Linked DNA regions of Ciceribacter thiooxidans. Each later gene encodes a partner of the first gene's protein in a complex. Links are inferred from orthologs where the notes say so. Each region holds a gene or a part of one and is shown on either strand. Other genes may lie near its edges. The genes, in order: tig and rpsG.

What was found.
Region 2: the proteins of tig (region 1) and rpsG are in contact, whole or in part, in a crystal structure (PDB 3GTY), measured with the Thermotoga maritima proteins. The link is inferred for Ciceribacter thiooxidans from one-to-one orthologs. Residues at the interface, in WP_004081061.1 of Thermotoga maritima: Glu122, Val124, Val129, Leu130, Tyr133, Glu188, Gly259, Ile262, Tyr263, Glu266, Ser270, Glu273, Gln274, Glu277, Arg308, Gln311, Ile312, Ser315, Tyr316, Glu325, Arg329, Arg336, Leu363, Phe366, Trp367, Arg373, Leu377, Arg381, Leu384, Glu387; in WP_004081843.1 of Thermotoga maritima: Lys34, Lys52, Lys55, Glu59, Arg62, Gln63, Glu66, Asn67, Lys69, Val71, Arg95, Ala109, Lys110, Lys111, Gly112, Arg113, Pro114, Glu117, Glu121, Ile124, Ala125, Tyr127, Asn128, Asn129, Thr130, Gly131, Lys135, Asp139, Arg142, Met143.

What each region holds. Positions count from the first base shown.
Region 1 is NZ_CP059896.1:1,823,310-1,826,573, reverse strand. What follows is about bases 246-3,193. They hold tig (trigger factor), read left to right. Parts: upstream 246-952; coding sequence 953-2,434; downstream 2,435-3,193. Other genes in these bases: ampC (class C beta-lactamase), read right to left, coding at 2,502-3,193; H4I97_RS08705 (GDYXXLXY domain-containing protein), read left to right, coding at 246-569. Outside these bases: more of H4I97_RS08705, read left to right, coding at 1-245; more of ampC, read right to left, coding at 3,194-3,264. UniProt on the Bacillus subtilis protein: Involved in protein export. Acts as a chaperone by maintaining the newly synthesized protein in an open conformation. Functions as a peptidyl-prolyl cis-trans isomerase.
Region 2 is NZ_CP059896.1:1,937,881-1,941,009, reverse strand. What follows is about bases 274-3,086. They hold rpsG (30S ribosomal protein S7), read left to right. Parts: upstream 274-1,351; coding sequence 1,352-1,822; downstream 1,823-3,086. Other genes in these bases: fusA (elongation factor G), read left to right, coding at 1,857-3,086; rpsL (30S ribosomal protein S12), read left to right, coding at 901-1,272; H4I97_RS09325 (transcriptional regulator), read right to left, coding at 274-402. Outside these bases: H4I97_RS09330 (cytochrome-c peroxidase), read left to right, coding at 1-39; more of H4I97_RS09325, read right to left, coding at 109-273; more of fusA, read left to right, coding at 3,087-3,129.

The DNA.
Region 1 (3,264 bases):
GCGGCCGCTATTATCTTCTCGTTGCCGCAGGTGTGTCGGCCCTTTTTACCGCCGTCCTGCTCTACATGGTCGAGCACCGTGCGGCGATCCTGCGCTCCGGCACCGAGGTGGTCCTGAAGACGGTGCCGGTCGATCCGCGTGATCTTCTGCGCGGAGACTATGTCGTGCTGTCTTACGAGGTGTCCCGGATTCCCGCCTCCCTCGTCAAGGGCGACTGGCCGGCGCCCGGAAGCTGGACGCGGATGAACGTGCGGCTGAGGCCGGGGCCGGACGGCTACTGGACGGTTGCCGAGGCCGCCTTCGGCGATCTGCCGCCGGCGGAAGGGTCGGTGGTTCTGCGCACGCAGCGCTTCCGTCTTTATACGCCTCCGGACGACAAGGAGGGCGAAATCAGCGTCGACTACGGCATCGAGCGCTATTACGTGCCGGAGGGCGAGGGCAGGCCGATCGAGGATGCGCGCAACGACGACGAGGTATCGGTCGCAGCGCGTGTCGGCGCCGGAGGGCAGGCGCAGATTCGGGAACTCAGGGTGCGCGGCATCCCTGCCTACGAGGAGCCGCTCTACTGACAAGGGCCCCGAGGCCGGCCGTCATTTTTCCTTTGCGCGAACGGAAACGGGTGATATAGAGACGCGCGCTCCGGAGGGGCCATGCGCGAAGGCAGCATGCGGTTCTTTTGGACGCGGGTATGGTGGAATTGGTAGACACGCCAGATTTAGGTTCTGGTGCCGCAAGGCGTGGGAGTTCAAGTCTCTCTACCCGCACCAGGATTACCGCGCGGGTTGCCGGGAGGGGCGAAACAGCCGTTCCTGTCACCCTTTGCGCCATTTTGCCTGGCAAAATGCTTGAAGATTGCGTACCAGCCACGCCCGGGAAAGAAGAATTCCGGCGTCGTGCTCAATGAAAACCACCGGCTGTCCGAGCACGGCCGCCACGACATGAAGGTAAAAACATGCAGGTTATCGAAACGCTCGCTGAAGGGCTGAAGCGCGAAATCAAGGTCGTCGTTCCGGCCAAGGACATGGAACAGCGCATGAATGAGCGCCTCGCCGATGCCAAGGACAAGGTCCGTATCAACGGCTTCCGCCCCGGCAAGGTGCCGATGTCGCATCTGAAGAAGGTTTACGGCAAGTCGATCATGGCCGAACTCGTCAACGAGATCATCCGCGAGAAGCCGAGCGCGATCCTTTCGGAGCGCGGCGAGAAGTCTGCGACCCAGCCCGAAGTCACGATGACCGAGGACGAGGCCGAAGCCGACAAGATCCTCAACGCTGAGGCAGATTTCGAGTTCACGCTCTCCTACGAAGTCATTCCGCCGATCGAGCTGAAGCCGGTTTCCGGCCTCAAGGTCGTGCGTGAAGTCGTCGACATCGAAGAAGGCGAAGTCGAGGACCAGATCCGCAAGATCGCCGAAAGCGCCCGCAGCTACGAAACCAAGAAGGGCAAGGCCGCCGACGGCGACCGCGTCACCATGGATTACGTCGGCAAGGTTGACGGCGTTGCCTTCGATGGCGGCACCGACACCGACGCCGAACTCGTTCTCGGCTCGAACCGCTTCATCCCCGGCTTCGAAGACCAGCTCGTGGGCGTCAAGGCCGGTGACGAAAAGGTCATCACCGTCACGTTCCCCGAAGACTATCCGGCCAAGCATCTTGCCGGCAAGGAAGCGACCTTCGACGTCACCGTCAAGGAAGTCGCCGCTCCGGGTGAAATCACGCTCGACGACGAACTCGCCAAGAAGCTCGGCATCGAATCGCTCGACCGCCTGAAGGAGGTCGTCCGCGGCCAGATCGAAAGCCAGTTCGGCTCGGTCACCCGTCAGAAGGTCAAGCGCCAGATCCTCGACCAGCTCGACGAGATGTACCAGTTCGAAACCCCGGCGCGCCTGGTCGAAGCCGAATTCGAAAACATCTGGCGCCAGATCAACACCGATCTCGCCCAGTCCGGCAAGACCTTCGAGGATGAAGACACCACCGAAGAGAAGGCCCGTGACGAATACCGCACGCTCGCCGAGCGTCGCGTCCGCCTCGGCCTCGTCCTCTCCGAAATCGGCGAAAAGGCCGGTGTCGAAGTAACCGAGGAAGAAATGCAGCGCGCTCTCTATGCACAGCTGCAGCAGTTCCCCGGTCAGGAAAAGCAGATCCTCGACTTCTTCCGCAAGACCCCGGGCGCTTCCGCCTCGCTGCGCGCGCCGATCTTCGAAGAGAAGGTGGTCGACCACCTGCTCGGTGAAATCGACGTCACCGACAAGAAGGTAAGCAAAGAAGAGCTGCTCGCCGACGACGAAGCCGAAGGCGCTGAAAAGCCTGCGAAGAAGGCAGCCCCGAAGAAGAAGGCTGCTGCCAAGGCCGAAGACGCCGCCGAAGGCGAGGAAGCCGCTCCGAAGAAGAAGGCGGCCCCGAAGAAGAAGGCTGCCGAAGGCGACGCCGAGTAATCAATTCCTCAGTGAGGATACGGAAGGGGCTGCCCGTCGGGCGGCCCCTTTTTACATGTGCCCGTCTTCAGTCGGTCGGTCCGTCGAGCGCAGTCATGATGCGATAGGCGGCGCGCAGGCGATCCGGGATCGGATAGTTTCGGTTTGCAAGGATGACGATACCGATCCGCCGCTCCGGGACGAAAGCCGCATAGGCTCCGAAGCCGCCGGTAGAGCCGGTCTTGTTGATCCAGACGTTCGTGCGTGGTTCGGCCGGGGGCTCCAGCGCTTCGACCACGTTGCTCTTGTAGGAAATCTCCGGAGAGTTTCCGGCAAGCAGCGTGTCGACTTCGACAGGATAGTCATACATCTCCCATGCGAGACCCTGCGTCATCCCCGAGACGCGGTAGTAGCCCGTGTGGGTGGCGGCGATGGCGCGCTGCAGGGTTTCGTCCAGGCCCCGTCCGTCCATGTTCGCCTCGACGAAGCGGATCAGGTCGGAGGCGGATGTCTTCACGCCGTAGGCTTCGGAATCCATGGCGCCGGGTTTGACGCGGACCGGCTTGCCGGCCTTCGAGTAACCGTAGGCATAATCGGGCATCCGCTCCTTCGGCACATGGATGTAGGTGTTGGAAAGCTTGAGCATGGGAAAGAGCTTGTCTTGCATCAGGTCGTCGAATGGCGTCCCCAAACTCGCCGCGGCCGCATAGCCGAACAGGCCTATACTCGGATTGGAGTAGCGCCGGTGGGTTCCCGGCGCGTGATCCGGATGCCAGTCCCGATAGTAGGCAATCATGTTCTTCTGCGTGACGTCGTCGGGAAACTGCAAGGGCAGGCCGCCGGCCGTGTAG
Region 2 (3,129 bases), 110 kb from region 1 along the record:
GCGACGCCGCGGCCGAACGGGAAGATCGTCAAGAAATAGACCTGTCGACAGACGAGAAAGGCCGCCGGCATGTCCGGCGGCCCCTGCGGTGCTGCGAGCACGCGGCTTTCAGTTGAAGCGGATGATCGCGATCTCGCCTTCCAGCGCGCCCTGATAGGCGGAGGCGTGCGGCTCTTCGTCCGGCGCGTCGTTGATCATGCCGATCTGGTCGAGATCGGCCTCCACGAAGCCTTCTTCGGACAGCGCGTTCAGAGCCTCGCGAACGGCGGAGTCGTCGTCGGGCGCGCGCAACAGGATGTGAAGGTCGACGCCTTCGCCGCCTTCCTCTTCATAGCCCTTGGCGATGATGATGAAGACCATCGGCGTGTCGAAATTGTTGTCGTTGTCCGGATTGTGGGCCATCTCGGTCTTCTTTCCTGAGTCGGGAATCGAATCGCGCGGGAGCGGAAGAGCCCGTGCGAAGGGTTGGAGGATGTTTGTCGTTTCTAGCCGATTTTCATTACGAGGCCCATGCAAAATCGCCAGGGGGGTGCTATATATCGTTGGTCCGCGCCGTCAAATGGCCGGAACGGCGGCCTGCCGACCCGATAATTTGCGATTGTGACTTGACGTCAGCAGGTGAAAACAGTAGTACGCCCGACATCGGAACCCATGTGAGGTTAGGCTTTTCGGAACGCCATGTTCCGGAGTTCACCTCAAACAGGGTCTAAAACGCACTTGAAGATACAAATGCTGCATACATGACGCGTCGATGATGCGTCCTCTGATCATTGTGGTCCATCCGCGAAGAGCGGGTAGGGCCACATTTTGCGCATGAGGATAGGGTGTGTCCGTCGCCGGAAATGGCAAAAGTAACGGCCCGGAAGGGCTTGAGAGACAAGATTTATAAGGGATGGTTGTATGCCTACCGTAAACCAGCTTATCCGCAAGCCCCGTCAGGCGCAGGTAAAGCGTAACAAGGTTCCTGCCCTGCAGGAAAACCCGCAGAAGCGCGGCGTTTGCACCCGCGTTTATACCACGACCCCGAAGAAGCCGAACTCGGCACTTCGTAAGGTTGCCAAGATCCGTCTGACCAACGGTTTCGAAGTGATCGGCTACATTCCGGGTGAAGGCCACAACCTTCAGGAACACTCTGTCGTCATGATCCGTGGCGGCCGCGTGAAGGACCTTCCGGGTGTCCGTTACCACATCATTCGCGGCGTTCTCGATACCCAGGGTGTCAAGAACCGCAAGCAGCGCCGTTCCAAGTACGGTGCGAAGCGTCCGAAGTAATTCGGTTTTCGTTTGGAATTCGGCGCTGCGCGAGGTTCTCCGCGTGATAAGGCGCCTTAACAGTTGAGAGACAAGAAGTATGTCCCGTCGCCATAGTGCAGAAAAGCGTGAGATCAACCCGGATCCGAAGTTCGGTGATCTCGTCGTCACGAAGTTCATGAATGCCATCATGCTTCACGGCAAAAAGTCGGTCGCTGAAAGCATCGTCTACGGTGCCTTCGACGCCGTTCAGGGCAAGTTGAAGCAGGAGCCGCTGGCCGTCTTCCATCAGGCGCTCGACAATGTCGCGCCGCATGTCGAAGTCCGCTCCCGCCGCGTTGGCGGTGCGACCTACCAGGTCCCGGTCGATGTTCGTCCGGAGCGCCGTCAGGCTCTTGCCATCCGCTGGCTGATCGCTGCTGCACGCAAGCGCAACGAGACCACCATGGTCGATCGCCTCTGCGGCGAACTCATGGATGCTGCCAACAACCGTGGCAGTGCGGTCAAGAAGCGTGAAGACACGCACAAGATGGCTGACGCAAACCGCGCGTTCTCGCATTACCGCTGGTAATCAGAACCGATCGATATTTGAAAGGCAGTCCATCATGGCTCGCGAATATAAAATCGAAGACTACCGCAACTTCGGTATCATGGCTCATATCGACGCCGGTAAGACCACGACGACCGAACGCATCCTCTACTACACCGGCAAGTCGCACAAGATCGGCGAAGTCCATGACGGCGCTGCGACCATGGACTGGATGGAGCAGGAGCAGGAACGCGGTATCACCATCACGTCTGCTGCGACCACGACCTTCTGGAAGGGTCGCGACGGCAAGATGCGCCGCTTCAACATCATCGACACCCCCGGCCACGTCGACTTCACCATCGAAGTCGAGCGCTCGCTGCGCGTTCTCGACGGTGCTGTCGCTCTCCTCGACGCCAACGCCGGCGTCGAGCCGCAGACGGAAACTGTCTGGCGTCAGGCGGACAAGTACAACGTTCCGCGGATGATCTTCTGCAACAAGATGGACAAGATCGGCGCGGACTTCTACCGCTCCGTCGAGATGATCAAGACCCGTCTCGGCGCGACCGCCGTCGTCTGCCAGCTCCCGATCGGCGCTGAAAACGACTTCAAGGGCGTTGTCGACCTGATCGAGATGAACGCTCTCGTCTGGCGCGACGAATCGCTTGGCGCGCAGTGGGACATCGTCGAAATCCCGGCCGACTTGAAGGACAGGGCTGAAGAATGGCGCGAGAAGATGATCGAAACGGTCGTCGAACTCGATGAAGCCGCCATGGAAGCCTATCTCGAGGGCAACATGCCCGACAACGACACGATCCGCGCGCTTATCCGCAAGGGTACGATCGAAGTCAAGTTCTTCCCGATGTTCTGCGGCTCGGCCTTCAAGAACAAGGGCGTTCAGCCGCTGCTCGACGCCGTCGTCGAATTCCTGCCGTCGCCGATCGACATTCCGGCGATCAAGGGTATCGACGTCAAGACCGAAGCGGAAATCGAGCGTCACCCCGACGATAACGAGCCGCTCTCGATGCTGGCGTTCAAGATCATGAACGACCCCTTCGTCGGTTCGCTGACCTTCTGCCGCATCTATTCGGGCAAGCTCGAAAAGGGCTCTTCTGTTCTCAACACGGTCAAGGACAAGCGCGAGCGCGTCGGCCGCATGCTGCAGATGCACTCCAACTCGCGTGAAGACATCGACGAAGCCTTCGCAGGCGACATCGTTGCTCTTGCCGGCCTCAAGGAAACCACGACGGGCGACACGCTCTGCGATCCGCTGAAGCCGGTCATCCTCGAGCGCATGGAATTCCCGGAACCGGTTATCCAGATCGCGATCGAGCCGAAGTCTAAGGGCGACC